DNA from 3 places in the Aliivibrio sp. S10_S31 genome. Region 1 is predicted to be linked to each of the others. Evidence: riboswitches for the same ligand, from Rfam matches in the RefSeq annotation. Region 1 holds a riboswitch; each other region holds the start of a gene.

Region 1 (9,952 bases):
GACCCCAAATACGCCAATATCACTATGCATACGCCTGAAGATATTTGCAGCAAAGAAATATATCGAGATAGCCAAATGTGCTTGGTTCGCCGTGATCATCCCGTGTTAAAACAAGAATGGACGTTAGATACCTATCTACAGCAACGTCATGTTCAGGTGCGTTGTGATGGAAAAGACCAATGGCTTCTTGACTATAAATTAGCAGACAGAGGGCTTGAGCGTAGTATTGGCATTATTGTTCCTGATTTTAATAGTGCAGCGAGTTTATGTACTCATACCGATTTAGTTTTTACCGCACCAAGCCACTTTATAAAGCTGATAGCACAACAATTAAATTTAGTTGTATTACCTTTACCAACCGAACTGCCTCAAATGGCATATACCCTATTTTGGCATCAACAAAAAGAGAATGATGCTGCGAATTGTTGGCTTCGTAATACCATTATTAATCACTGCAAAGATTTATCAGTATCAACAATTGCAGATGAACACTAAAAGCGCTAGGTTATAACTCTACAAAATAACATAGATAATTTCTGCCTCGTACACACGGACAGAGTCATACCAATTAATCACAGGTATAAAAGGACACTCAGATGCACCCACAAACTTCTCAGCGTGTTGAACAACTACGTACATGGCTTGCTCAACAAGATTTTGATGCCCTAATCATCCCTCATGAAGATGAATTTCTAGGTGAATATATTCCAGAGCATAACGAACGTTTGCATTGGGTTACTGGTTTTACAGGTTCTGCTGGTGCGGCTGTTATCACTAAAGAAAAAGCCGCTATTTTTGTGGATGGCCGTTATACCGTTCAAGTTCGCAAACAAGTACCAGCAGATGTATTTGAGTATCGTCATCTACATGAAGAGCCACTGCTTGAATGGATTAAAGACAGTCTTGCTTCAGGTTCAAAAGTGGCAATAGATCCACGCATGCACACTGCTCAATGGCTAAAAACAGCATCAAAAAATGTTGAAGGTGTCGTCACTCTTGAAGCCATCGCCACAAATCCTATTGATGAGTTATGGTTAGACCGTCCAGAAGTTAAAGTGTCTGATGTGCGTTTAATGTCATTAGAATTTGTCGGCCAAAGTTCTGAAGACAAGCGTAAAGAAATTGCAAAAGAAGTCTCAAAGAAAAAAGCAGACGCAGCGCTATTAACACAACTAGACTCCATCTGTTGGTTATTGAATATCCGTGGTTTAGATGTTTCTCGCCTACCAGTACTTCTTTCTCATGCGATTATTCATGCAGATGAGAGTGTTGATTTTTTCCTAGACCCCTCACGTCTTCCAGCAGAGTTTAATACTCATGTTGGCCAAGGTGTTCGAGTTCACCAACCTGATGCCTTGCAAGCAACATTAGAATCACTTGCAGGTAAAAAGGTTCTGGTTGATTCTGCAACATCAAACGCATGGATGTCATTAGTATTAAGTAATGCAAACGCAGAAATCATTGAAGCATCTGATCCATGTTTACTACCAAAAGCAGCTAAAAACGAAACGGAAAAAGCAGGCATGCGTGCTTGTCATATTCGTGATGGCGCTGCTATGGCTAAATTCCTAACTTGGTTTGATGCAGAAATTGAAGCTGGCACTTTACACGACGAAGCTGTTTTAGCAGACAAACTTCAAGCGTTCCGTGAAGAAGATGCCTCTCTGGCTGATTTAAGTTTCGATACTATTTCAGCAGCCGCTGGTAATGCGGCAATGTGTCACTACAATCATCAAAACCAACCTGAACCAGGTAAACTACAAATGAACAATTTATACCTAGTTGATTCAGGCGGTCAGTATCCAGATGGCACAACAGACATCACTCGAACATTAGCGGTTGGTACACCAAGTGATGACATTAAACAACAATTCACTTTAGTTCTTAAAGGCCATATCGGGTTAGCAAATGCTCGCTTCCCTAAAGGAACATGTGGACATCAACTAGACATCCTTGCTCGTCAACATTTATGGGCGCAAGGTTATGATTATGATCATGGTACTGGTCACGGTGTTGGTCACTTCTTAAGTGTCCATGAAGGTCCTCAACGTATTGCTAAAGTAATAAATAACACAGCGCTTCTTCCTGGAATGGTACTATCTAATGAGCCTGGTTATTATCGTGCAGACGAATTTGGTATCCGCATTGAGAACTTAGAGTTAGTCGTTGAAATCGAAACTCAAGGTGACTTCTCGGTTCTTGGATTTGAATCTTTAACACGCTGTCCTATCGACAAACGTCTGATCAATGTTGATATGCTAAATCGCCCAGAGTTAGCGTGGTTGAATAACTATCATCAGAAAGTCTGGAATGAAGTTAGCCCTCTTGTTGATGGCGAAGTAAAAGAGTGGCTTAAACAAGCGACAGCTGAATTAAGCTACGAAAGCTAATTCATTAAAATACAACAATAAAATGCCACGTATCTATTCTATAAAAGAGCTCTATAGAAGAGCAAACGTGGCATTTTTTATGTTGTTTCACGTGAAACATCAACTTGAATAACTTCTATCCCAGTCCTTCCAAACCGGTTCAAATCCCCTTGCTTGTACCGCTAAAGAAACAGATTCAGCAGATCGCTCATCACTAATAGAAAACTGTTCAAGCTCTTGGTCATCATTTGCATAACCACCCGGTTGTGTTTTCGATGCCGCTGATATTGATGTAATACCTAATGGCAATACATTATCTCTAAAATGTTCAGATTCTCGAGTGGACAATGACAGTTCAACCTCAGGGTTTAACAACCGATAAGCACAAATTAATTGCACCAGTTGTTTGTCACTCATTATTGATTTTGGTTGCAGCGCACCCTCACATGGTCGCAATCTTGGAAAAGAAATAGAGTAACGAGTCTGCCAGTATCGACGCTCTAAATAATCCAAATGCGCTGCCACAAAAAAGCAATCTGTTCGCCACTCATCTAGCCCAATAAGCGCCCCAATTCCAATCTTATCAATGCCCGCTTCTGCCAATCGATCTGGCGTTTCTAATCTAAATTTAAAATCGGTTTTATTTCCACGAAGGTGATGCTCCGCATAAGTAGATGGATGATACGTTTCTTGATACACCATCACCGCATCCAAACCTAAGGTTTTTAATTCTGCATACTCTTCTTGTTCTAAAGGCTGAACTTCCATTGCGAGATAATTAAACGACTGCTTTATCTGCGGTAATGTTTGACGAAAGTAATTCATCCCAACTTTGGTTTCATGTTCTCCCGTTACCAAAAGAACACTATCAAAATTCATCGCTTTAATCGCCCTCACTTCCTGTGCAACCTCATCTTGGTTGAGCGTCTTTCTCTTAATGCGATTCTCCATTGAGAAGCCACAATAAGTACATGCATTCGCGCAAAGATTAGAAAGATACAAAGGAATATAAAAACCAATCGTATGACCAAAACGTTGGCGAGTTAATCGTGCAGACTCTTGAGCCATTTGTTCAAGATAGCTTTCTGCAGCAGGAGAAATTAAGGCTTTAAAATCTTCAAGATCTCGTTTGGATTTACTTAGCGCTCTTTCAACATCATGATGCGTTTTACTATAGATAGAGAGTTTAACCTCATCCCAATGTAACTTTTCCCATTCATCAGTAAATGTCATTTCATTCACCTTAATCAAGAAATGCCGTTAATGGACTAGAAGCAACAGCTTGAGTGTTAACTGCCGCCAACCCATTTTCATAAGCTAATCGGCCAGATTGCACCGCTAATTTAAATGCAGTTGCCATTGCGATTGGATTTCTTGCCGCAGCAATCGCAGTGTTAACAAGCACAGCATCAGCCCCCAGTTCCATTGCCAAAGCAGCATGAGATGGCGCACCAATACCAGCATCAACCACTACAGGTACTCGAGCTTGGTCAATAATAATCTCTAAAAAGTCACGACTGACAATGCCTTTATTTGAACCAATAGGCGCACCTAGTGGCATAACAGCAGCACAACCAACCTCTTCCAATCGCTTACATAAAACGGGATCAGCATGACAATATGGCAAGACAATAAACCCTTGTTTCACTAACTCTTCTGCTGCGGTTAATGTTTCAATTGGGTCTGGCATTAGGTATTTGGGATCAGGGTGAATTTCCAATTTAAGCCAATTTGTGCCCAATGCTTCACGAGCAAGTTGTGCGGCGAAAATAGCCTCACGAGCATTTTTAGCACCAGACGTATTGGGTAATAAGTTAATTCCTGCATCCACAATCGGCTTTAATATATTGTCTTCAGGGTTATTCACTTCAACACGTTTTAACGCCATTGTTGATAATTCAGAACCAGACTCTATAAGTGCCTTTTGCATAACGCTGGCATTTGGAAACTTTCCTGTTCCGGTGAATAAACGTGATCTAAACGTCTTATCTCCAATGGTTAATAAGTCATTCATGTTAGCCTCCAGCGATTGCTTGAAATAAAGAGATGGATTCACCCTGTGATAACCCACGCTTTTGCCACTCTGATCTCGGTATTATCTGATTACTGATTGCAACAGCACATCCTTGTGTATCAATACCATGGTATTCTAAAAATGAAGATAATGTATGCGTGACCTCAACTCGATAAGACACACCATTAAGTTCTATTGACATTAAATCACTCATGACAAGTCTCTCCCTTTGAGTGTGTTTCACGTGAAACATCATTAGTTACTGTTGAAGCACAGATTGAACATTGGCTGTCTTTTGGAATTTTTATCGATGACCAAGCCAAAGAGCGGCCATCAAACTGATGAATGGTGTCCCATTTCATGTAACTCGGTTGAGTAAGGTATTTAATGGTTTCTAATGCCTGTAAGTTTCCTATCATGCCTACCACCGGTCCCACAATTCCGAACGACTGACAGTTTTGTGTTTGGTGGCTTTCAGTAAAAGGAAATAAACAGTGATAGCACGACGTGTTTTTTTCCGTGACCTGATTTGAAAACAACATTAGCTGCCCTTGCCATCCAATTGCTGCACCAGAAATAAGTGGAACGTTATGCTTTACACATGCCGCATTAGTTTCATGACGTGTTGGCAAATTATCAGAGCAATCCAAAACCACGTCGACTTGATTAATAAAACGGGATAACTCTGGCTCTGTTAACTTATGGCTGATCACTTCAATATGAGTTGTACCATTCAACCCTTTAAGTTGCAGTGCCATTGCCATCGCTTTATTTTGATTTAGGTTGTTATCGCGATACACCACTTGTCGCTGTAAGTTGCTTAATTCAACTTTGTCTCCATCGGCAATGATTAATGTACCGATACCAGAAGCGGATAAATACATTCCAACCGAAGAACCCAATCCGCCACAACCGATGATGAGAACCGTACTATTTCTTAATGCTATTTGCCCTTTATCACCAATATCAGGCAACATAATTTGACGGCTATAACGCAGAAAATCTTGGTCACTTAACCCTTCCATTAACTGGTTACTCATAAGCAACCTCCTGTAGATTTCCTCTTCTTGGTTCAGAAATAATGGCGTTAAATTTCGCGACGGCCTGCTCTGTATCCTCAGCCTCAGTAATCGCTCGAACTACCGCAATACTATCAACACCGGTTTGCCACACATCATTAGCAACGGAGAGATCAATACCGCCAATCGCAACGGTCGGAATGTCTCCAGCTAATTGTTGATTCTTTGCAAGATTGGTCAAACCTTGTGGTTGTGATGGCATCTCTTTCGTTGGTGTCGGAAAAATATGACCAAGCGCTAAATAGCTTGGATTTAGGGCTTTTACTTTTAATAGTTCACTATCATCGTGTGTCGACAAACCAAGACAAATATTCGCCTCAGCAATCGCCTGTAAATCAGCAACCTCTATGTCTTCTTGTCCAAGGTGAATACCAAATGCTTTGTGCTTAATAGCTAACTGCCAATAGTCATTGATGAACACCTGAGCATCATATTCACGGCCAAGCCTAATCGCTTTTATAACCTGTTGCTCTAAGTCTGCTTGTTCTGGATTCTTAATTCTCAATTGGATTGTCTTTACATCGAGCTTTAATAATTTTTCTATCCACGACACATCATCAACTACGGGATATAAACCAAACTTACTTTTATCAATATTAGGGAATGCAAACATTGCTGTCTCACCTCAATTCCGTATACAAAACTAAGAGATGTTCCACGTGAAACATCCCTTATTATCATCGTTATTCAGCTTCAACTGCAGGATGATAAAGTTCAGACCCAGACGCTTTAAACTCTTCTGACTTTTGACGCATCCCTTCTAGAGGGTCATCTATCATCTTAATTTCGATTGCTTGGTCTAAAGCAACTTGTTCCGAATCTTTAGCGTACTCTCTGACTTCTTGTGAGATCTTCATTGAGCAGAACTTAGGCCCACACATTGAACAAAAGTGAGCAACTTTGCCCGATTCTTGCGGTAAGGTTTCATCGTGATATTCACGAGCGGTAATAGGATCAAGAGACAGATTAAACTGGTCTTCCCAACGGAATTCAAAGCGGGCTTTTGATAAGGCGTTATCACGAATTTGTGCACCCGGATGACCTTTGGCTAAATCGCCTGCGTGTGCTGCTAACTTATAAGTAATCAAGCCTGTCTTCACATCGTCTTTATTTGGTAACCCTAAGTGTTCTTTTGGCGTTACGTAACACAACATGGCACAGCCATACCAACCGATCATGGCAGCACCAATACCTGAAGTAATGTGATCATATCCAGGAGCAATATCTGTCGTTAGTGGCCCTAGTGTATAAAATGGCGCTTCATGACAATGTTTAAGTTGTTCATCCATATTCTCTTTAATCATGTGCATAGGAACATGACCTGGACCTTCAATAATGACTTGAACATCGTATTCCCACGCAACTTTAGTTAGCTCACCTAAAGTTCGTAATTCAGCAAATTGCGCTTCATCATTAGCGTCAGCAACAGAGCCCGGACGCAATCCATCACCCAAAGATAAAGCCACATCGTATTTAGCACAGATTTCACAGATCTCACGGAAGTGTGTATAAAGAAAGCTTTCTTGGTGATGAGCAAGACACCACTTAGCAATAATAGAGCCGCCACGAGATACAATCCCGGTAACGCGTTTTGCTGTCATTGGTACATAACGAAGCAGTAAACCTGCGTGAATGGTAAAGTAATCGACGCCCTGTTCAGCCTGCTCGATTAAGGTATCTCGCATCACTTCCCAGTTAAGGTTTTCGGCTACACCATTCACTTTTTCTAGCGCTTGATACATTGGAACCGTGCCAATTGGGACAGGGCTATTACGTAGAATCCACTCACGAGTTTCATGAATATTTCGACCCGTAGATAAATCCATCACCGTATCACCGCCCCAACGCGTTGACCAAACTAGCTTCTCCACTTCTTCTTCAATTGATGAACTCACCGATGAGTTACCAATATTAGCGTTGACCTTAATTAAGAAATTACGACCAATGATCATTGGTTCTGCTTCTGGATGGTTTATGTTTGATGGGATAATTGCGCGCCCTTCAGCAACCTCTTTACGCACAAATTCAGGTGTGATTTCTTTCGGTAAGTTAGCCCCAAAACTATGGCCAGGATGTTGGTGATTAAGTTGCTCATCTGCAAACTTTTGACGACCCATGTTTTCACGAATCGCTATGTATTCCATTTCAGGAGTAATGATTCCCTGACGCGCATAATGCAGTTGAGTAACACACTGGCCTTGTTTAGCACGGCGAATCGTTGGGAGATTTCCATAACGAAGTTCATCAAGAGTTTCATCCGCTAAACGCTCTTGCGAATAAACAGAGCTCACGCCATCAAGTAACTCGGTATCATTTCGCTCTTCTATCCATTCTTGACGCAACTTAGGTAATCCTCTATATACATCGATATCGTAGCTTGGATCGGTATACACACCTGAAGTGTCATAAACTTGGATAGGTTCATTTGGTTCAAAAATTGGTGATTCTTTGGTACCACCAACTAAACTGTCAGCTAATGAAATCTCTCGCATAGGAACGCGAATATCAAGACGAGAGCCTTCAATATAGACTTTATTTGAATTTGGATATGGTTGAACCGATAACGATTCAATATTGGTTTTAGCATCTAAACGTGCTTGTTTACGGCTTGACGACATAGCAAAATTCCTTGATAAAAATAGAATAATTGCTTGCCGGATTTGAGTTGTAGCAAGAGGTTCTTAGTTTGTGCTGCAGAGAATATCTGTCTGTACTGTTATGCCCACAAGTTAAAAAGAATAAAAGCAGCTAAAATTCAGCTACGTCTGTACCTTTCAATCTGTAGATATGGTTTCATAAACTAAGATGTAAATTGTCTCTTGTTCCCTTCGCAGGTATTAGCCTGATCAGGTTCTACGGATCCCGCACTGCGGTCTCAGCTTGTACTTTAAAAAGCACTAAGCACTCCGACAAGTTTCTTTCAGATCGTTGAATCAAAATCTGAACGTGTTCGGAGTATAAAGAAAGTATGCAAGAAATGAAATGGAAGAGAAAAAAGTTATCAAGTGGTTGGCTGAGTTTGTGAGTGAGCGCATATAGAGTTTTACATATCGACAATCCATATTAAATCTTGTGTGCTTCGCAGAAAAAAAACACCTTTGTCATCGGTAGATCTTACACCAACAAGTACAATGTTCTTTTTTGTGGAGAAGTACATTAGGTTTTAATCCTCTCCACAAGGCACATTGAACCTTGTGTGCTTCGTAACAAAAAACCACCTTTGTCATCCGTAGCTCTTACACCAACAAGTACAATGTTCTTTTTTGTGGAGAAGCACATTAGGTTCTAATCCTCTCTACCAAGTTCTAATCTAGATAAACCACCATGTTTCACGTGAAACTATTTGTCTTTTTTAGTTAGCTTATTCGCTAGGTGTTTTAATGACGATGAATTATGTTCACGATATGACCCTATTTTATTTAGGCCGTCATGATCACGACCATGCTCTAATGTTTTAGAAACAGCAACACGTTGTGAAGAGTAAATACCAGTATGACCACTAAAGTAATAAGCCGTATAACACGCTAAAGCGAAATAAGGTAAATACTCAGCACCAAACAATTCCACGCCCATGATCGTACAAGCTAATGGTGTATTGGTTGCAGCCGCAAATACCGCAAGGAAACCCAGAGCAGCAAATAAATCAACCGGAGCCCCCATAACCCAACCTAAGAAGTTACCTAACGTAGCACCAACAAAAAACAACGGTGTTACTTCACCACCTTTATAACCAGCAGCAAGAGTAATCGCAGTTAATACCAGTTTTAAAATCCAGCTATACCACTCTGCTCCACCTTCAGTAAATGCTGACGTAATACTCACACCACCATCACGACTTGGATAAACACCAATACCAATGTAATCATAATTGCCAAGTAATTGAGTAATGATGATGACCATCAAACCACCCACAACGACAATTAAATATGGGTTCTTTAATGTTGCGTTAAACAGGTCTTTAAAGCCGTGAGTTAACTCACCAAACAAATAACCAGCAATACCAAAACCAATTGCAGCAATAATCACTTTAGCCATTAATAAAAGATCGATATCAACAGCATGACCAAACAAGGTGCTAACCTGATCAAAGTTAATTAAATAATGCGTATGATGGGCACCCCAAGCCGAAGCAACCACATTAGCTAAGATAGCAGCCAATAGCGCAGGAATGATAGCATTGAACTTAATACGTCCAATAAACAATACTTCAAGAGCAAAAATAGCCCCAGTAAAAGGCGTACCAAAAATAGAAGCAAAACCAGCGGCAACACCTGCGGTTAGCATCATTTTTCGGTCATCTTCAGATAGCTTAAAGACTTTAGATAACCAATCCGTTGTTGCACCACCTATTTGAACAGCCGTACCTTCACGACCAGCAGAGCCACCAAATAAATGCGTTATCACCGTAGTAAATAACACTAATGGCCCCATTCTTACTGGAACACCTTCCCCAGCTTGGTGGATTTCATCCATAATTAAGTTATTACCGC
Region 2 (9,952 bases), on a different contig from region 1:
TATGGAAATCTGCAACTAAAGAACCGATATATCGAGAGGTATAGGGACGATTATCTTCAGGTTTACTTTCTTGGCAAAATTTAAGGTATTGCTTAATGCCTTCAGGAAAGCGAATGTAGTTACCTTCATTTATTGAATAGATGTTGCCATCTTTTGGGACTTGCATATTTTCGTGGGATAAGCAGAAAACTCCAAGTGAAGGGTCGTAAGTAAAACCATGAACACCATTCCCTGTTGTATAAACAAGCATGGTTGATGAGCCATAAATAATGTAACCAGCAGCGACTTGTTTGTGTCCCGGTTGTAGGAAGTCTTCTTCAGTGGCGGGTGTTCCTATTGGTGAAATTCGGCGGTAAATAGAAAAGATAGTACCAACAGAAACATTCACATCAATGTTTGAAGACCCATCCAATGGATCCATCAACACAACGTATTTTGCATTTTGGTTGAGCTCTTTATTGAAAGCAACCGCTTCATCTTCTTCTTCACTAGCAACACCACAAACTTGGTCACGAGCTTCAAGTGCTGCTTTAAACTTATCGTTGGCGTAAACATCTAATTTTTGTTGTTGTTCACCTTGAATATTCTCTTCACCAGAGGCACCAGTGATATCAACTAAACCTGCTTTATTAATTTCACGGTTTACAATTTTGGCGGCTAATTTTATGGAACCGATTAATGAAGAGAGTTCTCCACTGGCATGAGGGAAGTCATGTTGTTTCGCAACAATGAACTCACCTAAAGTTCTTATTTCAGACATAGTTATTCCTTTAATTCTCTGTTATTAGATATCAACGCGAAGTCGGGTCAGGTACTGATTTATTTTTATAATAGTTGTGTTACTGTTTGCTGTAATTCATTCTATAGCATAGAACTTTTTAAGAGTATTGAAGTAACTTTGTATAAAAGTTGCTCACTTAATTTAATATAAGACGGTTTTTATTATGCATATTCATATCCTTGGAATTTGTGGAACATTCATGGGTGGCGCTGCAACACTAGCACGTCAACTCGGACATAAAGTAACTGGTTGTGATGCTAACGTTTATCCACCAATGAGCACATTATTAGAGTCTCAAGGCATTGAGATTATTGAAGGCTTTGATCCAAGCCAATTAGACCCTGCACCTGATTTAGTCGTCATTGGTAATGCCATGAGTCGTGGAAATCCATGTGTTGAATATGTATTAGATAAAAATCTTAAATACACATCTGGTCCTCAGTGGTTACAAGAGTTTTTACTGCAAGATCGTTGGGTGATGGCGGTTGCTGGTACACACGGTAAAACAACAACATCAAGTATGTTAGCTTGGGTACTAGAAGAGTGTGGTTATAAGCCAGGCTTCTTAGTTGGCGGTGTATTAGGCAATTTTGGTGAGTCAGCTCGCTTAGGTGAAAGCATGTTCTTTGTTGTTGAAGCAGATGAATATGACAGTGCTTTTTTTGATAAGCGTTCAAAGTTTGTTCATTACCGTCCTCGTACGCTTGTATTAAACAACCTTGAGTTTGACCATGCCGATATTTTTGATGATTTGGCTGCAATTCAGCGTCAATTCCATCACTTAATCAGAACGGTGCCAAGTACTGGTCGTATTTTTGCACCTAAGCAAGATAAACCTTTAGAGCAAGTATTAGAGCAAGGCTGCTGGAGTGAATTAGAGTTCACTGGTGAAGACGGTCAATGGAAAGCCATCAAACTTCAAAAAGATGGTAGTCAGTTTGATGTCTATTTTGAAGGTGAAAACGTTGGGCAAGTTAATTGGGACTTAGTTGGCGATCACAACGTAAGTAACGCGCTTATGGTCGTTGCTTCTGCTCGCCACGTGGGTGTTACCCCTGATTTAGCTTGTGAAGCTTTGGGTAAATTTATCAATACTAAGCGTCGTCTTGAGTTGAAAGGCGAAGTAAATGGTGTGACGGTTTATGATGACTTTGCTCATCACCCAACAGCTATTGATCTAACATTAAATGGTCTACGTAATAAAGTCGGTGATAAAAAGATTATTGCCGTATTAGAACCTCGCTCAAGTACAATGAAGCTTGGCGTTCATAAAGATACATTAGCGGCTTCATTGCATGCTGCAGATTCAGTTTATCTTTATCAACCAGATAATATCGCATGGTCAGTTGATGACGTTGCACAACAATGTACTCAACCTGCTCACACGCATAATAACATTGATGCGTTCGTTGATATGATAGTGAACGAAGCACAGCCTGGTGATCAAATTTTGGTAATGAGCAATGGTGGCTTTGAAGGTATTCACGGTAAATTGCTTTCACGCTTAGGTGATGCCGTAAAACATATAGAAATGGTGGATTAACATGAGTAAACAAAAAGCAATTACGTTAGCTATGACAGGGGCTTCAGGAGCGCCTTATGGGTTGCGTTTGCTCGAGTGTTTACTTGCTGCTGATTATCACGTGTATTTTCTTATCTCTTCTGCTGCTAGAGTTGTAATGGCGACAGAACATGATTTGAAATTACCAAGTGGACCTGATGCTATGAAAGCGGCATTAGTTGAACACTTAGGTTGTAATGCAGATAAGCTAACTGTTTGTGGTAAAGAGGACTGGTTTTCTCCTGTAGCTTCTGGTTCTGCTGCACCTAAACAAATGATTGTCTGTCCATGTTCAGCTGGTAGTGTTGCCTCAATTGCTCATGGTATTTCTGATAATTTAATCGAAAGAGCGGCTGATGTGGTTTTAAAAGAACGAGGTCAGCTGATTCTTGTGGTTCGAGAGGCACCATTCTCAACATTACATTTAGAGAATATGCTTAAGTTATCGCAAATAGGGGCGACAATTATGCCTGCTGCCCCAGGTTTTTATCATCAACCTAAATCCATTGAAGATTTAATTGATTTTATGGTAGCAAGAATTTTGGATCATTTAGGTGTAGAGCAAGGACTTGTACCTCGCTGGGGTTATGATCATCGATAGCTGTACAATAAAAGCTCTGGCTCATTAAGCTATTCACACTTACAATACGACTTCTCATCGGGGAGCTTTGGCTGAGATTAATGAAGATTGGATAATGTTCATTTAAACCCGTATCACCTGAACCAGATAACGCTGGCGTAGGAATTGAGATGACATTCTCCTATGAGTATTTCAACTCTAGCCTGTGCCGCTCAAAAGGATGAAAGAGCGCATAATGAAAACAACAGTAACTTCACTTCCAGTTAAAAAACTATCTCTCGCTATTGCATTAGCAAGCATCTCTTCTTTTTCTGTGTCCGCGTCAGAAACACTAACGGTATACACTTATGATTCATTTGCAGCGGATTGGGGCCCAGGACCTAAAGTTGAAGCGGCATTTGAAGCTAAATGTGGCTGTAATTTAGAGCTGGTTGCATTAGATGATGGCGTATCAATTTTGAATCGTCTACGTCTTGAAGGAAAGAATGCTAAAGCTGATATTGTATTGGGTTTAGATAATAACTTAATGGCGGAAGCGAAAAAAACGGGGTTACTCGCTCAACATCAAATCGATACAAGTTCGGTACATTTACCTAATGGGTGGAGTGATACAACGTTTATTCCTTATGACTTTGGTTATTTTGCTTTTGTTTACAACAAAGAGAAAGTAACTAATCCTCCAAAGAGCCTAAAAGAGTTGGTTGAACAGCGCGACGATTTAAAAGTGATTTATCAAGATCCTCGAACTTCAACGCCGGGGCAAGGCTTATTACTCTGGATTAAATCTGTTTATGGGGATGATGCCGCTCAAGCATGGAAGCAACTATCTAAAAAAACAGTGACGGTAACAAAAGGCTGGTCAGAAGCTTATAGTATGTTTTTAGAGGGAGAGTCGGATCTCGTTTTATCTTATACAACATCGCCGGCTTACCATATTATTGCTGAAAAAGATCAACGATTTGCTGCCGCTAATTTTTCAGAAGGCCATTACACTCAAGTTGAAGTTGCGGCAAAAGTTAAATCTACAAAACACAATAAACTTGCCGACGAGTTTTTAGCATTCATATTAAGTGATGAGTTTCAATCTGCGATGCCAACAGGAAACTGGATGTACCCAGTAACTAAAGTTGAACTACCAAAGGGATTTGAAACATTGACGGTACCTAATAAAGCATTGTCATTTAGCTCTGAAGACATCGCGCAAAAGCGTAAATCTTGGATCCGTGAATGGCAACATGCGTTAACTTTTTAATTGGTGTAATAAGGAGCCACTAGTGCTCCTTTATTTTATTCATGAAATCTCGAACTTTATTTAATTCCACGCCTTTATTCGGCTATATCGTTGCAGCCATTATTCTCTGCTTCGTTGGTGGTGCAATTAGTGCGCTTTTAATCGAATCTCCGAGTTTAGATTTACGCCTAATTTGGTCTGATCCTTATTACCGCTACATCACTCAATTTAGTTTATACCAAGCATTTTTATCAACCATAATCAGTATTGGTTTGGCTATACCAACAGCCTATGCTTTATCTCGCCGTCAATTTATAGGACGTGGATTACTGCTAAAACTCTGTGCAACTACATTAGTATTACCAGTGCTTGTGGGGGTTTTTGGTTTACTAGCTATTTATGGGAACAGTGGATTAATTGCTGATGCCTTTGCTTGGTTTGGCGCATCGTTACCATTTTCGATTTATGGCTTAAATGGCATTTTATTGGCTCATGTTTTTTTTAATTTCCCTTTTGCAACTCGGCTGTTACTGCAATCATTAGATTCTATTTCCATTGAACAACATCAGTTATCTGCACACCTTGGATTAATGGGGTGGAGCAAATATCGTCTTGTTGCATGGCCGAGAATAAAACAGCAATTGCCACATGTTGCTGGGTTGGTCTTTATGCTTTGCTTTACGAGTTTTGCTACCGTAATGGCGCTAGGTGGTGGCCCTAAGTCCACAACAATAGAGTTAGCAATATACCAAGCAATTAAGTTTGATTTTGATTTGCAATCAGGTGCCATTTTAGCTTTATGGCAAATGTTATTATGTGGATTATTATCATTGTGTATTCAACGATTCTCAAAATCAGTTTCTGTTGATTCAGCATCGTTATCACAAGTGGTTCTATATCAAGATACCAATAAAGCAAAGTGGTGGGACAGAGCGTGGATAACGCTTTTAGGGCTTTTTATGTTACCGCCCTTATTTATGGTTGTCCTTAGTGGGCTTAATTCACAACTATTTGTTGTTATTACATCATCGGAGTTTTGGTCTGCTTTAATCAACTCTTTAATTGTGGCCTTTGGTGCCGCTGTGATTGCATTACTTCTTGGTGTTCTGCTTTTACATACAACTCGGTCTTTACGTTTAAAACAAAAAAGATTATTAGCAGATAAGTTAGATCTGATTGGTGTGATGATCTTAGTCACTCCGGGGTTGGTGATCAGTACGGGGCTTTTTTTATTATTAAGAAATATAACCGATGTCTTTAGTATTGCTATTTGGATTGTCATCTTAGTTAATGCATTAATGGCATTACCTTACGTAATAAAAACGTTAGCTCAACCTTTGCTGCATATTGCGCAACAATATCATTTATTGTGTGCAAGTTTAGGGTTGTATGGATTGTCACGGTTTAGAGTGATTGAATGGAAAGCATTAAGAAAACCTTTTGCTCATGCTTTTTCCATTGCTTTTATTATGTCTGTTGGTGATTTAAGTGCGATTGCCTTGTTTGGCAGTCAAGATTTTAGAACACTACCACTCTATTTATTTCAATTGCTTGGCAGTTATCAGATGGAAGCGGCAGCCGTTATTTCATTGAGTCTTTTATTATTGAGTGTGGGTGTGTTTGCTGTTGTTGAATGGCTATTTTTATCAAAGAAAAGGAAACAGTAATGCTGCGTTTTTCTGATGTGAAATATCGATATTATACTGATTTGTTTGAGTTCGATTTAAATGTAGAGCAGGGAAGCGTTGTTGCTATTTTAGGTCCTAGTGGGGCTGGTAAAAGTACCTTATTGAGCTTATTAGCAGGTTTTATTGAACCTGAAAGTGGTGATATTACAATAAATAACGAATCACAGCTTTCACGTGCTCCTCATCAACGTCCTTTATCTATGTTATTTCAAGAGCATAACCTTTTTGCTCATTTATCTGTTGCTGAGAATATTGGTTTGGGTATTAAGCCTAATTTACGTTTAAATGAGAAAGATAAAAAACAAATTAATGATGCGGCTCATCAAGTAGGGGTTGATGATTTGCTGCAACGTCTGCCTGAGCAGTTATCTGGAGGGCAAAAGCAACGTGTAGCCTTAGCCCGATGTTTAGTTCAGCAAAAACCTGTCTTATTATTGGATGAGCCATTTTCAGCGCTTGACCCTATCTTAAGGGAAGAAATGATTGTGTTAATTCAGGCGTTGATAAAGAGTGAAAAATTAACCGTTTTAATGGTGACGCACAGTTTACAAGATGCAAAAGCCCTTACTTCTCATTATGCTTTTATTTGTCAGCAAAAAGTGCTGAGCCAGGGGCGTATTTCTGAATTATTTACTCCAGAAAAACCACCAGAATTAACGCAATATTTACAAGCGGTAAAGTAAACTTTGTTTATAAAAATGCGTATAATCGACTACACTCATTTTTATAGTAAATTGGCGTGACCTGAGTGCTCTCATACAGTAACATTAGCGCCCTTTTGAGCCTTAACCTTTGCGGGTTGTCTATTCTTGGCTTTCGAAAAAATTCTCATTCCATATCTTATAAAACAAATTAATTTTGAGGTGCGTTACCACTATGTCATTTGCTTTGGGACAACGTTGGATCAGTGATACAGAAAGTGATTTAGGTTTAGGTACGGTAGTGGCTGTTGATGACAGAACCGTATCATTACTTTTTGCTGCATCAGAAGAAAACCGTTTATACGCAAAACACGATGCACCCGTTACCCGAGTGATGTTCAATAAGGGAGATACCATTGAAAGCCATGAGGGCTGGTCACTTGATGTTGAAGACGTTATTGAAGAAGGCGGTTTATTAACTTATATCGGTACTCGAGTTGATACTGACGAAGCCAATGTGGTACTTCGTGAGACGTTATTGAGTCATCAAATCCGTTTTAATAAACCTCAAGATAAATTATTTGCAGGTCAAATTGATCGTATGGATCGATTTGCTTTGCGTTTCCGTGCACTTCAGAACCAATACGAACAACACAAAAGCCCGATGCGCGGTTTATGTGGCATGCGTGCTGGATTGATCCCTCACCAATTATTCATTGCTCATGAAGTGGGTCGTCGTTATGCGCCACGTGTTTTATTAGCCGATGAAGTGGGTTTAGGTAAAACTATCGAAGCGGGTATGATTATTCACCAACAGGTGCTTTCTGGTCGTGCAGAGCGCGTACTGATTGTTGTACCTGAAACACTGCAACATCAATGGTTAGTTGAAATGATGCGTCGTTTTAACCTTCATTTTTCTATCTTTGATGAAGAGCGTTGTGTTGAAGCTTACGCTGATTCTGAAAATCCATTTGATACCGCACAATTTGTTTTATGTTCTTTGGACTTTATTCGTAAGAGTAAGCGTCGTTTTGAGCAAGTCGTTGAAGCCGATTGGGATTTGCTAGTTGTAGATGAAGCACATCACTTAGAGTGGAATCAAACGAAGCCTAGTCGTGAATATCAAGTTATCGAAGCGATTGCAGAAGAAACGCCAGGAGTATTACTGCTAACAGCGACACCTGAGCAATTAGGCCATGAGAGTCACTTTGCTCGTTTACGTCTATTAGATCCTGATCGTTTTTATGATTATGACGCATTCGTAGAAGAAGAACGTCAATATCAACCTGTGGCTGATGCAGTAACGGCATTAATGAGCGGTGAAAAACTATCAAATGATGCGAAAAACCGTATTACTGAACTGCTTTCTGAGCAAGATGTAGAGCCGCTATTTAGAATTATTGAGTCATCAGCAGCAGAAGATGAACAAGCTCAAGCTCGCCAAGAATTAGTGGATAACTTAATGGACCGTCATGGTACGGGTCGTGTGTTATTCCGTAATACTCGTGCAGCTATTAAAGGTTTCCCACAGCGTAACCTTAATTTAATGCCGATGCCTTTACCATCTCAGTATGCTACGTCTATGCGTGTTGCAACCATGATGGGTGGACGCATGACGGATGAAGCTCGTGCAATGAAGATGCTTTATCCAGAAGAGATCTTCCAAGAGTTTGAAGGTGATAGTGCGACGTGGTGGCAGTTTGACCCGCGTGTTAACTGGTTGCTAGAGCTACTGAAAGAAAACCGTAATGAGAAGGTGCTTATTATTGCATCTCGAGCTTCAACGGCATTACAACTTGAGCAAGCATTACGTGAGCGTGAAGGTATTCGTGGTACGGTTTTCCATGAAGGTATGTCAATTATTGAACGTGATAAAGCGGCAGCTTACTTCGCACAAGAAGAAGGCGGCGCACAGGTATTGATTTGTTCTGAGATTGGTTCTGAAGGTCGTAACTTCCAGTTTGCTAATCAACTTGTCATGTTTGATTTACCGTTTAACCCTGACTTACTTGAGCAACGTATTGGTCGTTTGGATCGTATTGGTCAAAAACGCGATATTGAAATTCATGTTCCTTATCTACAAGGTACATCTCAAGAATTGCTTGCTCGTTGGTTTGATGAAGGTTTGAATGCCTTTGGTGAAACGTGTCCAACAGGTCGTGCTGTTTATGACAAATTTGCTGATGCAATTATTGCTATCTTAGCAACAGGTAAATCTGATGGCTTAGAATCATTAATTGAAGAGTCGGCTGCATTAAATAAATCGCTAAAAGCACAATTAGAGCAAGGTCGTGACCGTTTATTAGAAGTACATTCTAATGGTGGTGATAAAGCGAAAGAAATTGCAGAGCAAATTGCGGCGACCGACGGCGATACAAATCTTGTTAATTTTGCATTAAACCTATTTGATACCATTGGTTTAAACCAAGATGATAAAGGTGAAAATGCCATTGTTGTCACTCCAGCAGAAAACATGTTGGTATCAAGCTACCCAGGTTTACCTTATGAAGGTTGTACTATTACGTTTGACCGTGAAACAGCGCTTTCTCGTGAAGACATGAACTTGATCAGTTGGGAACACCCAATGATTCAAGGTGGTATTGATCTTGTTTTAACCGAAGGGGTAGGGGCAACAGCGGTTTCTTTATTGAAGAATAAAGCATTACCAGCAGGCACTTTATTATTAGAACTGGTTTATGTAGTAGATGCGCAAGCTCCTAAACAGAGTGGTATTGCTCGTTTCTTACCTAAAACGCCTATTCGTATCATGATGGATGGTAAAGGTAATGATCTTTCTGCTCAGGTTGAATTTGAAAGCTTTAACCGTCAGCTAAGTCCAGTTAATCGTCATATGGCGAGCAAGTTGGTTAATTCGGTTCAAAAAGAGATCCATGGATTAATCGATAAAGCGGAAATTAGCATGGAAGAGCGTTTAGAAAGCGTTCGCACTGATGCTGAAAAAGAGATGAAAGCAGCACTTAATTCAGAGCTTGAACGTTTACAAGCTTTGAAAGCAGTCAACCCAAATATTCGTGATGAAGAGTTAACTCAAATTGAAACTCAAATGAGCGAACTATCTGGTTATATTGGTAAAGCACAAGTTCAGTTAGATTCATTACGTCTAATTGTAGTGAGCCATAATTAAGTAACATCATGCTCTCTGAATAATGGTATGTTTCAGAGAGCATGCCTATAGTGAGTATAAGCATGGCAATGCTAGAATATTTACCACCTCAAGATCCGTGGATAGACATTGTTTATCAAGACGAATCTATTTTAGTGGTAAACAAGCCATCTGGTTTATTATCTGTACCTGGCCGAGCTCCTGAGCATTACGATAGTATGTGGAGCCGTTTAAAGGTTGAATTCCCTGATATTCAAGTTGTACATCGTTTAGATATGTCTACGTCAGGGTTAATGTTGTTTGCGATGAATAAATACAGCGAACGTCATTTAAAGAAACAGTTTCA
Region 3 (9,952 bases), on a different contig from region 1:
GACGCTGTTCGCCCATGGGATAAAGGCTTTATACCTGACTTAGTTGCCTACAACACAAGTCCAGAGCGAGGCGGTGACGGTGGTAACTGGAATGAAAGAAACACCAAACCAAGTCTTGCTGCATGGGCAGTAATGGAAGTGTACAAAACCACTGAAGATAAAGCATGGTTAGAAGAAATGTACCCTAAGCTGGTTGCTTATCATGATTGGTGGCTGCGTAACCGTGATAATAACGGTAACGGCGTTCCTGAATACGGCGCTTCACGCGATAAAGCACACAATACTGACAATGGCGATATGCTATTTACAGTTGAACGTGGTAATAAAAAGGAAGAACTTGCTGGTTTAGATAAATACCAAGAGATCATTAAATCTGGTAACTATGATCATATTGAGATCCCGGCGCAAACTGCGGCCTCTTGGGAATCAGGTCGTGATGATGCAGCAGCGTTTGGGTTTATCGATAAAGAGCAACTGGACGCTTATGTTAAAAATGGTGGTAAACGCTCTGATTGGGAAGTTAAATTTGCTCAAAATCGAGATAAAAATGGCACACTACTAGGATATTCATTACTGCAAGAATCTGTTGACCAAGCAAGCTATATGTATAGTGATAACCAATACCTAGCTGAAATGGCCGATATATTAGGCAAAACATCTGAGGCAAAAGACTTTAGAGAAAAAGCAGATAAGTTAGCCAACTACATTAATACCTGTATGTTTGATGAAGGTACTGGATTCTTCTACGATATTCGTATCGAAGACAAACCATTAGCCAATGACTGTGCTGGTAAACCTATTGTTGAACGAGGAAAAGGTCCTGAAGGTTGGTCTCCTCTCTTCAACAAAGCGGCAACTCAATCTCATGCCGATGCCGTTGTTAAAGTAATGAAAGACCCTAAAGAATTTAATACGTATGTACCTTTAGGAACGGCAGCATTAACAAGTCCTGCTTTTGGTCCTGATATCTACTGGCGTGGTCGTGTTTGGGTTGATCAATTCTATTTCGGATTAAAAGGAATGGAAAGTTACGGTTATCGTGATGATGCGGTACAAATGGCGAGTGCTTTCTTTGACCATGCTGATGGCTTAGTTGGTGACGGTCCTATTCGTGAAAACTACAACCCACTAACGGGTGATCAACAAGGTGCTCCAAATTTCTCTTGGAGCTCTGCTCACCTCTACATGCTTTATAATGATTTCTTTACTGCTGAAAAGTAAGTAGATCACATTAACTAATTAATAAAAAAGGGATATGCTTAATTTCATATCCCTTTCTTCATTGCGCTATTCACGTTTTATTATGACTTCTTTTTTATCTTGCAACACTCAGGCATAGAGTGACCTGAAAGTACGAGCAGACCAGCAAAAATACCTAAGTTTTTAATGAAGTTTTGCATTTCATGCGCCCCTTCCATTCCTGAATAATTCCAAAAATCATGTAAAGACACATTAATCACAAGTACTAAACCAGCTAATAACAAAGCGACGATCCACGTAAAGCGATTTGCAATCAATAAAATCGCAGCACCAATCTGGAAAACACCAGCGAGCCCTAGCAGAACAGGCACAAACGGCATCTCATGCTTTTCCATCAATTGAATGTGCATATCCCAAGATACAAACTTCATGATACCTGGGATTAAAAAGTACAAAGCAAGAAGTACACGCCCTGCCGTCAATAATAACGTGTTCATTTAATCATTCCTTACGAGTTAAAGTGCGACGCCATTTACAGAGAGTTTTACATCAATATTCCCTTTAACCGCATTCGAATATGGACAAACTTGATGCGCTGTTTTTACTAATTGCTGTGCTTGTTGGTCTTCTAAATCAAGCACAACAGCAAGCGCAACCGTTAAAGCAAAACCACCCGCACTATTTGGGCCTATACCTACTTCAGCAGTCACAGGAGCTTGAGTTAATTTAATTTTCATTTCACGAGCCACATGAAGAATTGCATTTGAAAAACACGCTGAATAACCTGCAGCAAATAACTGCTCAGGGTTCGTTGCTTCCCCTGTACCACCCATTTCTTTTGGATAACTTAATGCAAGCTCAAGCATATTATCATTTGTTTTTACTTGACCATTACGTCCAGCCAAAGCCGTTGCTTTTGTTGTATACAATGTTGTCATGATGGTGCCCCTTTATTCTAAATTCTATTTAATCTATAAAAATTGCCAACAATTAGATTGTGCGCAATTTAATTTCATTCAGTATATGTCGATTCTTAAATGAAATACAAGTATATTGTGCACAATCTATTTTTATTCAAAGAGGCATCAATGGAAAAACGAAACAAAACTCAAGAAAAAAATAATATTGATTCCCCTCAATTATTACTTAAGAATCAAGTATGTTTCTCTTTATACAGCGCCTCTAATGCCATGATCAGAGCATATCGTCCATTGCTCAGTACATTGGATCTTACCTATCCTCAATATCTCGCAATGATGGTTATCTGGGAAAAAAATGGCATTAATGTAAAAGATCTTGGACATGATCTACACCTTGACTCTGGCACCCTAACCCCTTTACTTAAGCGATTAGAATCAAAAGGGATAGTAACAAGAGAACGCAGCAAAGAAGACGAACGTATCCGTTTGGTTTTCCTTACAAAACAAGGAATTGAACTAAAAGATAAAGCCCTATCTGTACCTAATGGTATTTTTTGTAAAAGCCAATTACAGCTTGAAGAATTGCAACAGTTAAAAGCGACCTGTGAAAAGCTATTAGCAAATCTAGAAAAATAAGTTCACTATTTCCCTAAACACAAGGGTGACACTTATCACGTTATTATCAGTATTTTTGTCAATAACCTTTCATATAAAGCATTGATTTTTGATCATCTAGGAGTAAACTGCGCGCCACAGATGTACATAACTAGAGAAAAACATGAAAAAAATCACAATTGCGCTTGCATTACTTATTTCATTAACTGGCTGTCAGGCAACTCAACGCCAAAACGCAACAACTGGTGAGTCTGAAACAAACTCAGCAACTAAAGGCGTTCTTGCTGGTGCACTTGCAGGTGTTGCAATTGGTCTTGCAACAGGTGATAACGCAAAAGAGCGTCGTAAAAACGCATTAATTGGTGCTGCTGCTGGTGGTGCTGTGGGTGGTGGTGTTGGTTACTACTTCGACCAACAAGAAAAAGCACTACGTAATGAGCTTAAGAGCTCTGGTGTTCAAGTTGAACGTGTAGGAAAAAACGAACTTAAACTAGTAATGGACAACGGTATTGGCTTCCAATCTAGCTCATACCAATTAGATGCTAGTATCTACAACACATTAAACGGTGTTGCACGTATCCTTGTTGAATACCCAGATACAGCTCTTCAAATTGATGGTCATACTGACAGTTCTGGTAATGCAACTAAAAACCAAACACTATCAGAGCAACGTGCTGATTCAGTGCGTACCTACCTAATTAAGCAAGACGTTGCTGCTGGTCGAGTTAATGCTCGTGGTTACGGTGCTCGTTACCCAGTTTGTGATAACTCTACAAAACAAGGCCGTGCTTGTAACCGCCGTGTAGAAATCACAATTTTACCGCTTAAATAAGTTAATTCACGCATCGTTAGCCATGAATTTAACCAAAACAGAAAATAACTGTATATAAAAACAGTTAATCTCTTGTTTTCATGATTCGTTTGTATAGAATCAAAAATCCCCCACGATATTGCTATCAAGGGGGATTTTTATTTTATCCATCGAACATGCTAATTATTACTGAACAGCATCTTCAATTTTTTCAATCACAAGATCTTTTCCATCAACCAAGGTATCTTGTACTTGCTCAAAGGCATCTGAATCCATAACACTTTGAACTTCATCGCCGTAATTCATTCCAATATAGATACCTAACACGATGAACAGTAATGCAAATATTTTAAACATAATTTCTTATCTCAATTAATCAGCCTTCATATTACAAAAGAATTCTTAGAAAACCTATGGCAAATTTCAGCACACATTTAAATGTCGCCGCATTAACATCAGGTGCCGCCTCTGCAGCACTGCTTTCTGCTAACCATATCGATCTTGATACGGCTTTATGGCTTTGGTTTTTAGGTACCATTGGTGGCCTGCTGCCTGACATTGACTCAGACAATTCGACCTCTCTCGATATTATTTTTAACCTTTTTACTGTGTGTATTGTTTTACTCAGTATTCGCTACTTTACGAGTGATGCCATTAATGAAAGGCAATTTATGCTTTTAATTGGTTTACCTGTTGTAATACACCTAATTATAAAATATGGGATCCGAAACGTATTCGAGTGGCAAACGATTCATAGAGGCATATGTCATTCATTGTTATTTTTGCTCTTTTGCGGCTTACTAACCACAAACACAACCGCTTTTATTATCAATGACAAATTTAAAAATGCGGATCTATTTGCTTGGTTATCCGGCATCTTTGTATTCTGTGGTGGTGTCATTCATCTTCTATTAGACGAAATATACAGTGTTGATTTGGCCAATGTTCGTATTAAACGCTCATTTGGTTCAGCATTAAAACTGACTGATTTTTCAAACTTATCGCTATCTGCAATATTCGTAATTGCTACGGTGATTTTAGCTTTTTTAGCACCTCCAATTGATTCAAGTATTGAAGCGTTAAGTAATTGGGATACATTTAAATTATGGTAATAAAAAAGCACAAGATCTCATCAATCTTGTGCTTTTATGTATTAATTTACGTATCGATTAAAGTGTAAAACGCTCAACTAATTCTGACAGTTCGTTGGCTTTTTGGTTTAACACAATACCACCAGAGCGGTTTTGACTCGCTAAATCTGCGGATTCTAAACTCTGATCAGATACCGACACAATACGCTCTGAGATCTCTTGCCCAACCAAACTCTGCTCTTGGGTCGCTGTCGCTATTAATGAGTTCATTTCCATGATCGTATTAACAGACACTAAAATTTGGCTTAACGATTCAGATGCAGCAACCGCTTTAGTTACCGTCAATGTACTGAAATTTTTACTTGCCGCCATCACTTGTACTGCCGAATCAGAACCTGACTTAAGCGCTTCAATTCGTTGGTGAATTTGTGCTGTACTCTCTTGAGTGCGACTTGCTAGCTTACGTACTTCGTCAGCAACAACGGCAAAACCACGCCCTTGCTCACCCGCCCTTGCCGCTTCAATGGCCGCATTAAGAGCCAGCAAGTTAGTTTGTTCAGCAATATCTTGAATAACGGATAACGTACTTGCGATATTTTGTACATCACCTTCTAGTTTTGAAATAACATCACTTGCTTCATCTAATTCTGCAGCTAGCGTCTTCACTGATTCTGATGCTTCATTTACCGTTTGCATTGCAACTTGTGCATTATTATCAGCATCTTGAGCTGAACTAGCGGCTTGCTCAGCATTAGCAGAGATCTCATGAGAAGACGTCGTTAACTCTGTCATCGCTGTTGCAATTTGCTCAGTTTCAGAACGCTGATTTGTCACAACAGCATTAACTTGCGCTGAACGCTCTGACATTCGAGTGGTTTCAGCGACAACATCTTGACTCACTAGTGATACATTACTAATGATTTGATGTAGAGAATTAACGAATAAGTTAAAATTATGACTCAATTGATTAAACTCAGGAACGGTAAACTCAGGCATTCTTGCCGTTAAATCTGCATCACCCGAAGCAAATGAACGAATCGATTCATCAAATTTTTGAATTGGAGCCATAATACTTCTATTGATATAGAAGCCGATCATTGCAACAACAGCCACAATAACTAATGTGAACAACACAATCGCTTTCATACTTTGTGCAAGCTGCTCATCACTAAGCGCTTTCATATCCGCAATAACTGCATCAACATCATCAGTATAAAAACCAGTACCTACAATCAAATCCCATGCTGGAAAATAAACACTGTAAGCCAGTTTAGGTAAAGCAACAGTTTCGTTTAATTTAGGATAGTAATATGTTGAATATCCAGACTTATTTTTAGCGGCTGTAATGATATCTTGGATTAAATAGTTGCCTCTTTTGTCTTTCGCATTCCACATATTGTTACCAATATCATTGGTATTACCTTGTAAAATTCGTACACCATTGGATTGGAAACCAAATAAATAACCTGTATCAGCAAATTGAATCGGTTTTAGTGTTTCAAGCACTTCATCTATTGATTTTCCTTGTTTTTCAAGATGTTCTAATTCAGATGAAACGATATCTAAATACGATTTCAGTTCTACGCGCTTCATTTCCATCATTTGTGCGCGCGTCATATCCATTTGAGCTTGGTTAAGCGCATTGGTTTCCTTGTATGTCATTAACATGATTAACAAGGAGGTTAAAACTATTGGTAATATTGCAAGCAAATACAATCTTGATTTGATTGATAAATTCATAACTTTTCTCTCAGGTAGTTCCATCTACATCTTTATTATAAGTTGCAGTAGACACATAATTATTATTTCATTTTATTATCAATTTTCATGCCAATAATTCACCAAAGAAATGTCATCACATCATGCCATTTACATTTACCTTACTTTTCTACAAGAAAAGAGTAATTGCCTTAAACATAGCTTTCTAACTTCACAAAATAATATTTGTTGATAACAAACGTCACTTATCGCATTTTTATTGCTAAATTACGCAAATAACTTCAACTTTGTTTCTATTATCCCCAATTTACCTAAACTTATCCTTTGTGAGCATTTATTTTTTAATGAAAACGAAGTATGGTATGTATATCAATACATTATTGAATGGTTCATTTCATGTTAGACAGAAAAAGTCCCCTAATCACCGCTTTTATACTACTTTTTGGTCTATCTTTATGTATTACCTTCTATCAAGAGCTTGGGTTTGAGTCATTAGCCGATCTCGGGTTTGAAGGCAGCACCCTCATTCTCTTAATTTATATATACCAAACCGCTTATTCTGTTTTTAAACCTCATCGATTTTTACTTATCGGTTCTTGGTTATTGCTATTCAATAAAGCCTACGATCTCTTAACTGAAGTTCCCCAAATTGAAGAATATGCCGATAGATTTGAAGTTATCGACACAATACTTGACGACGGCTCTCTATTTGTCGCTTTTGTATTTATCGCTATTGGTGTTACACACATGATGTCCGGCCTTATCAAGGCAAATAAAAAAGATGATTTAACTCAGTTATATAACCGTAAGAAATTATCCGAAATTCCATTCGACGAGTTCGATTTAATCTATTTTGATTTAAATGGTCTAAAGCTTGTTAATGACTTAAAAGGTCACTCTATTGGCGATCTTATGCTAATTAGATTTGCTCATGCTTTAAGATATGCCTGTCATCCAAAGGAAATGGCTTTACGTGTCGGAGGAGATGAATTCATAGCTATTACCCATAAAGGAAGAGCAAATAAATTTGTAGAACACGTGAATAAGCAACTCGAAAATGAGCAGATGAGCTTTGCATATGGAATTAAAACCACTAACCTAAATGACGTTGAAGCGGCTTTAATATCAGCAGACAAAGCGATGTATAAAATGAAAAAGAAACAGAAAAAGATAACTATCTAGAATAAAAATGATTCACAGGTCCATGCCCCTTACCTATATTTAACTTATCAGCATAAATAATCGCTTGAGTAATATATTCTTTCCCTAAGCTTACTGCATCTTGCAATTTATACCCTTGAGCTAGGTAAGATGCTATTGCCGATGATAAAGTACAACCAGTTCCATGAGTATTACGAGTGTTAATGCGTAGGTTCGATAAACGCTCTACCTTGTCAGAAAGAATGAGTAAATCTGTACTGTTTGTATCTTCTTCTAAATGCCCACCTTTTAATAAAACTGATTTTGCTCCCAATTGACGAAGTTCACTGATCATTGCGATCATTTCATCTTCATTTTTAGGAACTTTACCTCCCACTAATGCTGCTGCTTCAGGCAAGTTTGGAGTGATCACGTCAGCAAGGGGAAGAAGTTCAGATTTAAGGCTATCAATTGCAGATGCTTGAAGGAGTAAATCTCCACTAGTTGCTACCATAACAGGGTCAACCACTAGATATTGAGGTGCATATTGTTTAATTTTTTTAGCTACAGAATGAATAATATCTGAGTCACTCAACATTCCAACCTTAACACCTATTACATTCAAATCAGAAAAAACGGCATCAAGTTGTTGTTCAACAAATTCACCACTAATTGGATAAATTCCTGTTACCCCTTGAGTATTTTGGGCGGTTAATGCCGTAATCACAGAGCATGCATAACCCCCTGTAGCTGAAATAGCTTTAATATCGGCTTGAATACCAGCCCCACCACCACTATCAGAACCTGCAATGGTTAATACAATAGGAGTTGCTGCTAATTCATTTTCAATAGATGATTTAGAAGACGTTATTTCTGTGGATGTAGACATATTAATTTCCCTAACTGACGTTTAGGAAAAACAGTCAAATGAGATCACTCCTACGTATAAGCGTAAGCTCTCATCAAAAGAAACGGATCTAAAAAGATCGTGTCAAAAGGACCATTAGTTCCCTACGTCAGTACTAACTGAATCAGGTTCAACGGGTTCGCTATTGCGATCTCAGCCTATTGGCTCCCCGACTAATGAGCTCATACTATCATTAATTTATTTATAAATAGTATGATTTTTATGAAGATGTTAACTAGTTTGAATTTTGTGCACCTAACTTTGATACCAGTTGAGCAACAATCGTTTTACGCATATCTGATAATTTAGGTACTTCATCATTCATCCAAGGCAATGGACGCATTAAGTTCATGGTTTTCAAACCAAAACGAGCCGTAATTAAACCAATACCTAAACCTTGAGCTGCACGAGTTGATAATTTTCCAGCTAAACCAGTAGAAAGCATATCAACACCAACATCCGTTGCTATTTCTGTTGCTCCAGCAAAAGCCATATTTTGTAGAACCATTTTAAACAGACGCAAGCGGCCCCAATAGCCTAATTCAACCCCGTAAACTTCGGATACTTGCTCTATTAATCGAATATTACGCCATGCAACTAATAACATATCGACCACAGCTAAAGGGCTTAATGCAACCATTAGAGCAGATTCACCAGCATGCTTACTTATTAACGCTTTTGCTCGTTTATCTTGAACAGAGATAACCATACTGTCGTACATTTCAAATACTTCAGCATTGCTGTGATGTGGTTCAATAATATTTTGCCAGCGAGTATATTCAATAGGGTTAAGTTTTAAGTTTTTTCTAGCCAAACCTTCACAAAAAACCTTTGCTTGCCCTATACCATTACCATCAATCAGTTCAGTAACTTGCTCTTGAAGCTCTGCACGATCTTTTAACTTACGAAGTGTCAATAACTCTCGACCAATAGCTGTCACACCCAGTAATGCTGCAAAACTGATTAACCCAGCCCATCCTAATGAAAGAAAATCTGCCGATTGAATTGCAGTAATGACATGATCAATACTCTGCCAAAGCGTTAAACCTAAAAAACCAATAACCAGAGTCTTAATGCTCCAATGTGTTCCCTTTTTTATTAATGGCATTTCTATATCAGAGCTGTCTAACTCCTCTTCATCCTCTGTCTTTTGAGGAATAAATGTCACATTATCATTAAACAATTTTTGAGTGTTCAGCGCTTCAATTACATCTTGTTGTTTTAGTTCCTGCGATTGAAAAACACGCTGTTTTTTTAACTCACTCATATCAATTTATCTCCCAATAAGAACTGTATCGCTTTATCCATTCGAATATGCTGTAACGGTCTATCATTCTCATTTTTTAATGGCTGAAAACTCATAAAATTAAATGGTTCTGTTTCCCAGTACGCTTTACTTGGTATACGCTTTGGTACTTCTCCAGGAAACATCATCATTGGTTGTTGAGCTGTATTTATTCCAGAAATTGCCGCAAAGATCTCACCATCTTCATCAATCATTCCCGCAGTCGTTGCCTGAATAGAAGCAATACTCATGCACTCCATCTTA

Evidence for each region. A riboswitch is a leader RNA that binds a small molecule or an ion and turns the genes downstream of it on or off. The one in region 1 is predicted to bind thiamine pyrophosphate.
Region 2: another riboswitch for thiamine pyrophosphate. It lies ahead of thiB (thiamine ABC transporter substrate binding subunit); the one in region 1 lies ahead of thiC (phosphomethylpyrimidine synthase ThiC).
Region 3: another riboswitch for thiamine pyrophosphate. It lies ahead of thiD (bifunctional hydroxymethylpyrimidine kinase/phosphomethylpyrimidine kinase); the one in region 1 lies ahead of thiC (phosphomethylpyrimidine synthase ThiC).

Annotation. Positions count from the first base shown of each region.
Region 1 covers NZ_JAAUWR010000030.1:10,725-20,676, forward strand. The annotation lists gene HC728_RS18605 (LysR family transcriptional regulator) at 1-495, shown strand, start outside; gene HC728_RS18610 (aminopeptidase P family protein) at 597-2,390, shown strand; gene thiH (2-iminoacetate synthase ThiH) at 2,490-3,602, opposite strand; gene HC728_RS18620 (thiazole synthase) at 3,613-4,383, opposite strand; gene thiS (sulfur carrier protein ThiS) at 4,385-4,597, opposite strand; gene HC728_RS18630 (HesA/MoeB/ThiF family protein) at 4,590-5,423, opposite strand; partial or broken gene thiE (thiamine phosphate synthase) at 5,416-6,078, opposite strand; gene thiC (phosphomethylpyrimidine synthase ThiC) at 6,146-8,080, opposite strand; TPP riboswitch at 8,269-8,381, opposite strand; gene HC728_RS18645 (voltage-gated chloride channel family protein) at 8,802-9,952, opposite strand, start outside.
Region 2 covers NZ_JAAUWR010000018.1:69,991-79,942, reverse strand. The annotation lists gene fbp (class 1 fructose-bisphosphatase) at 1-760, opposite strand, end outside; gene mpl (UDP-N-acetylmuramate:L-alanyl-gamma-D-glutamyl-meso-diaminopimelate ligase) at 945-2,324, shown strand; gene HC728_RS15265 (flavin prenyltransferase UbiX) at 2,326-2,943, shown strand; TPP riboswitch at 2,992-3,104, shown strand; gene thiB (thiamine ABC transporter substrate binding subunit) at 3,158-4,174, shown strand; gene thiP (thiamine/thiamine pyrophosphate ABC transporter permease ThiP) at 4,216-5,820, shown strand; gene thiQ (thiamine ABC transporter ATP-binding protein) at 5,820-6,524, shown strand; gene rapA (RNA polymerase-associated protein RapA) at 6,718-9,627, shown strand; gene rluA (bifunctional tRNA pseudouridine(32) synthase/23S rRNA pseudouridine(746) synthase RluA) at 9,690-9,952, shown strand, end outside.
Region 3 covers NZ_JAAUWR010000012.1:37,236-47,187, reverse strand. The annotation lists gene ygjK (alpha-glucosidase) at 1-1,221, shown strand, start outside; gene HC728_RS11805 (DoxX family protein) at 1,302-1,697, opposite strand; gene HC728_RS11800 (organic hydroperoxide resistance protein) at 1,716-2,138, opposite strand; gene HC728_RS11795 (MarR family winged helix-turn-helix transcriptional regulator) at 2,289-2,756, shown strand; gene HC728_RS11790 (OmpA family protein) at 2,899-3,567, shown strand; gene HC728_RS11785 (hypothetical protein) at 3,733-3,903, opposite strand; gene HC728_RS11780 (metal-dependent hydrolase) at 3,960-4,658, shown strand; gene HC728_RS11775 (methyl-accepting chemotaxis protein) at 4,716-6,377, opposite strand; gene HC728_RS11770 (diguanylate cyclase) at 6,753-7,538, shown strand; gene thiD (bifunctional hydroxymethylpyrimidine kinase/phosphomethylpyrimidine kinase) at 7,531-8,385, opposite strand; TPP riboswitch at 8,488-8,585, opposite strand; gene HC728_RS11760 (YcjF family protein) at 8,639-9,670, opposite strand; gene HC728_RS11755 (YcjX family protein) at 9,667-9,952, opposite strand, start outside.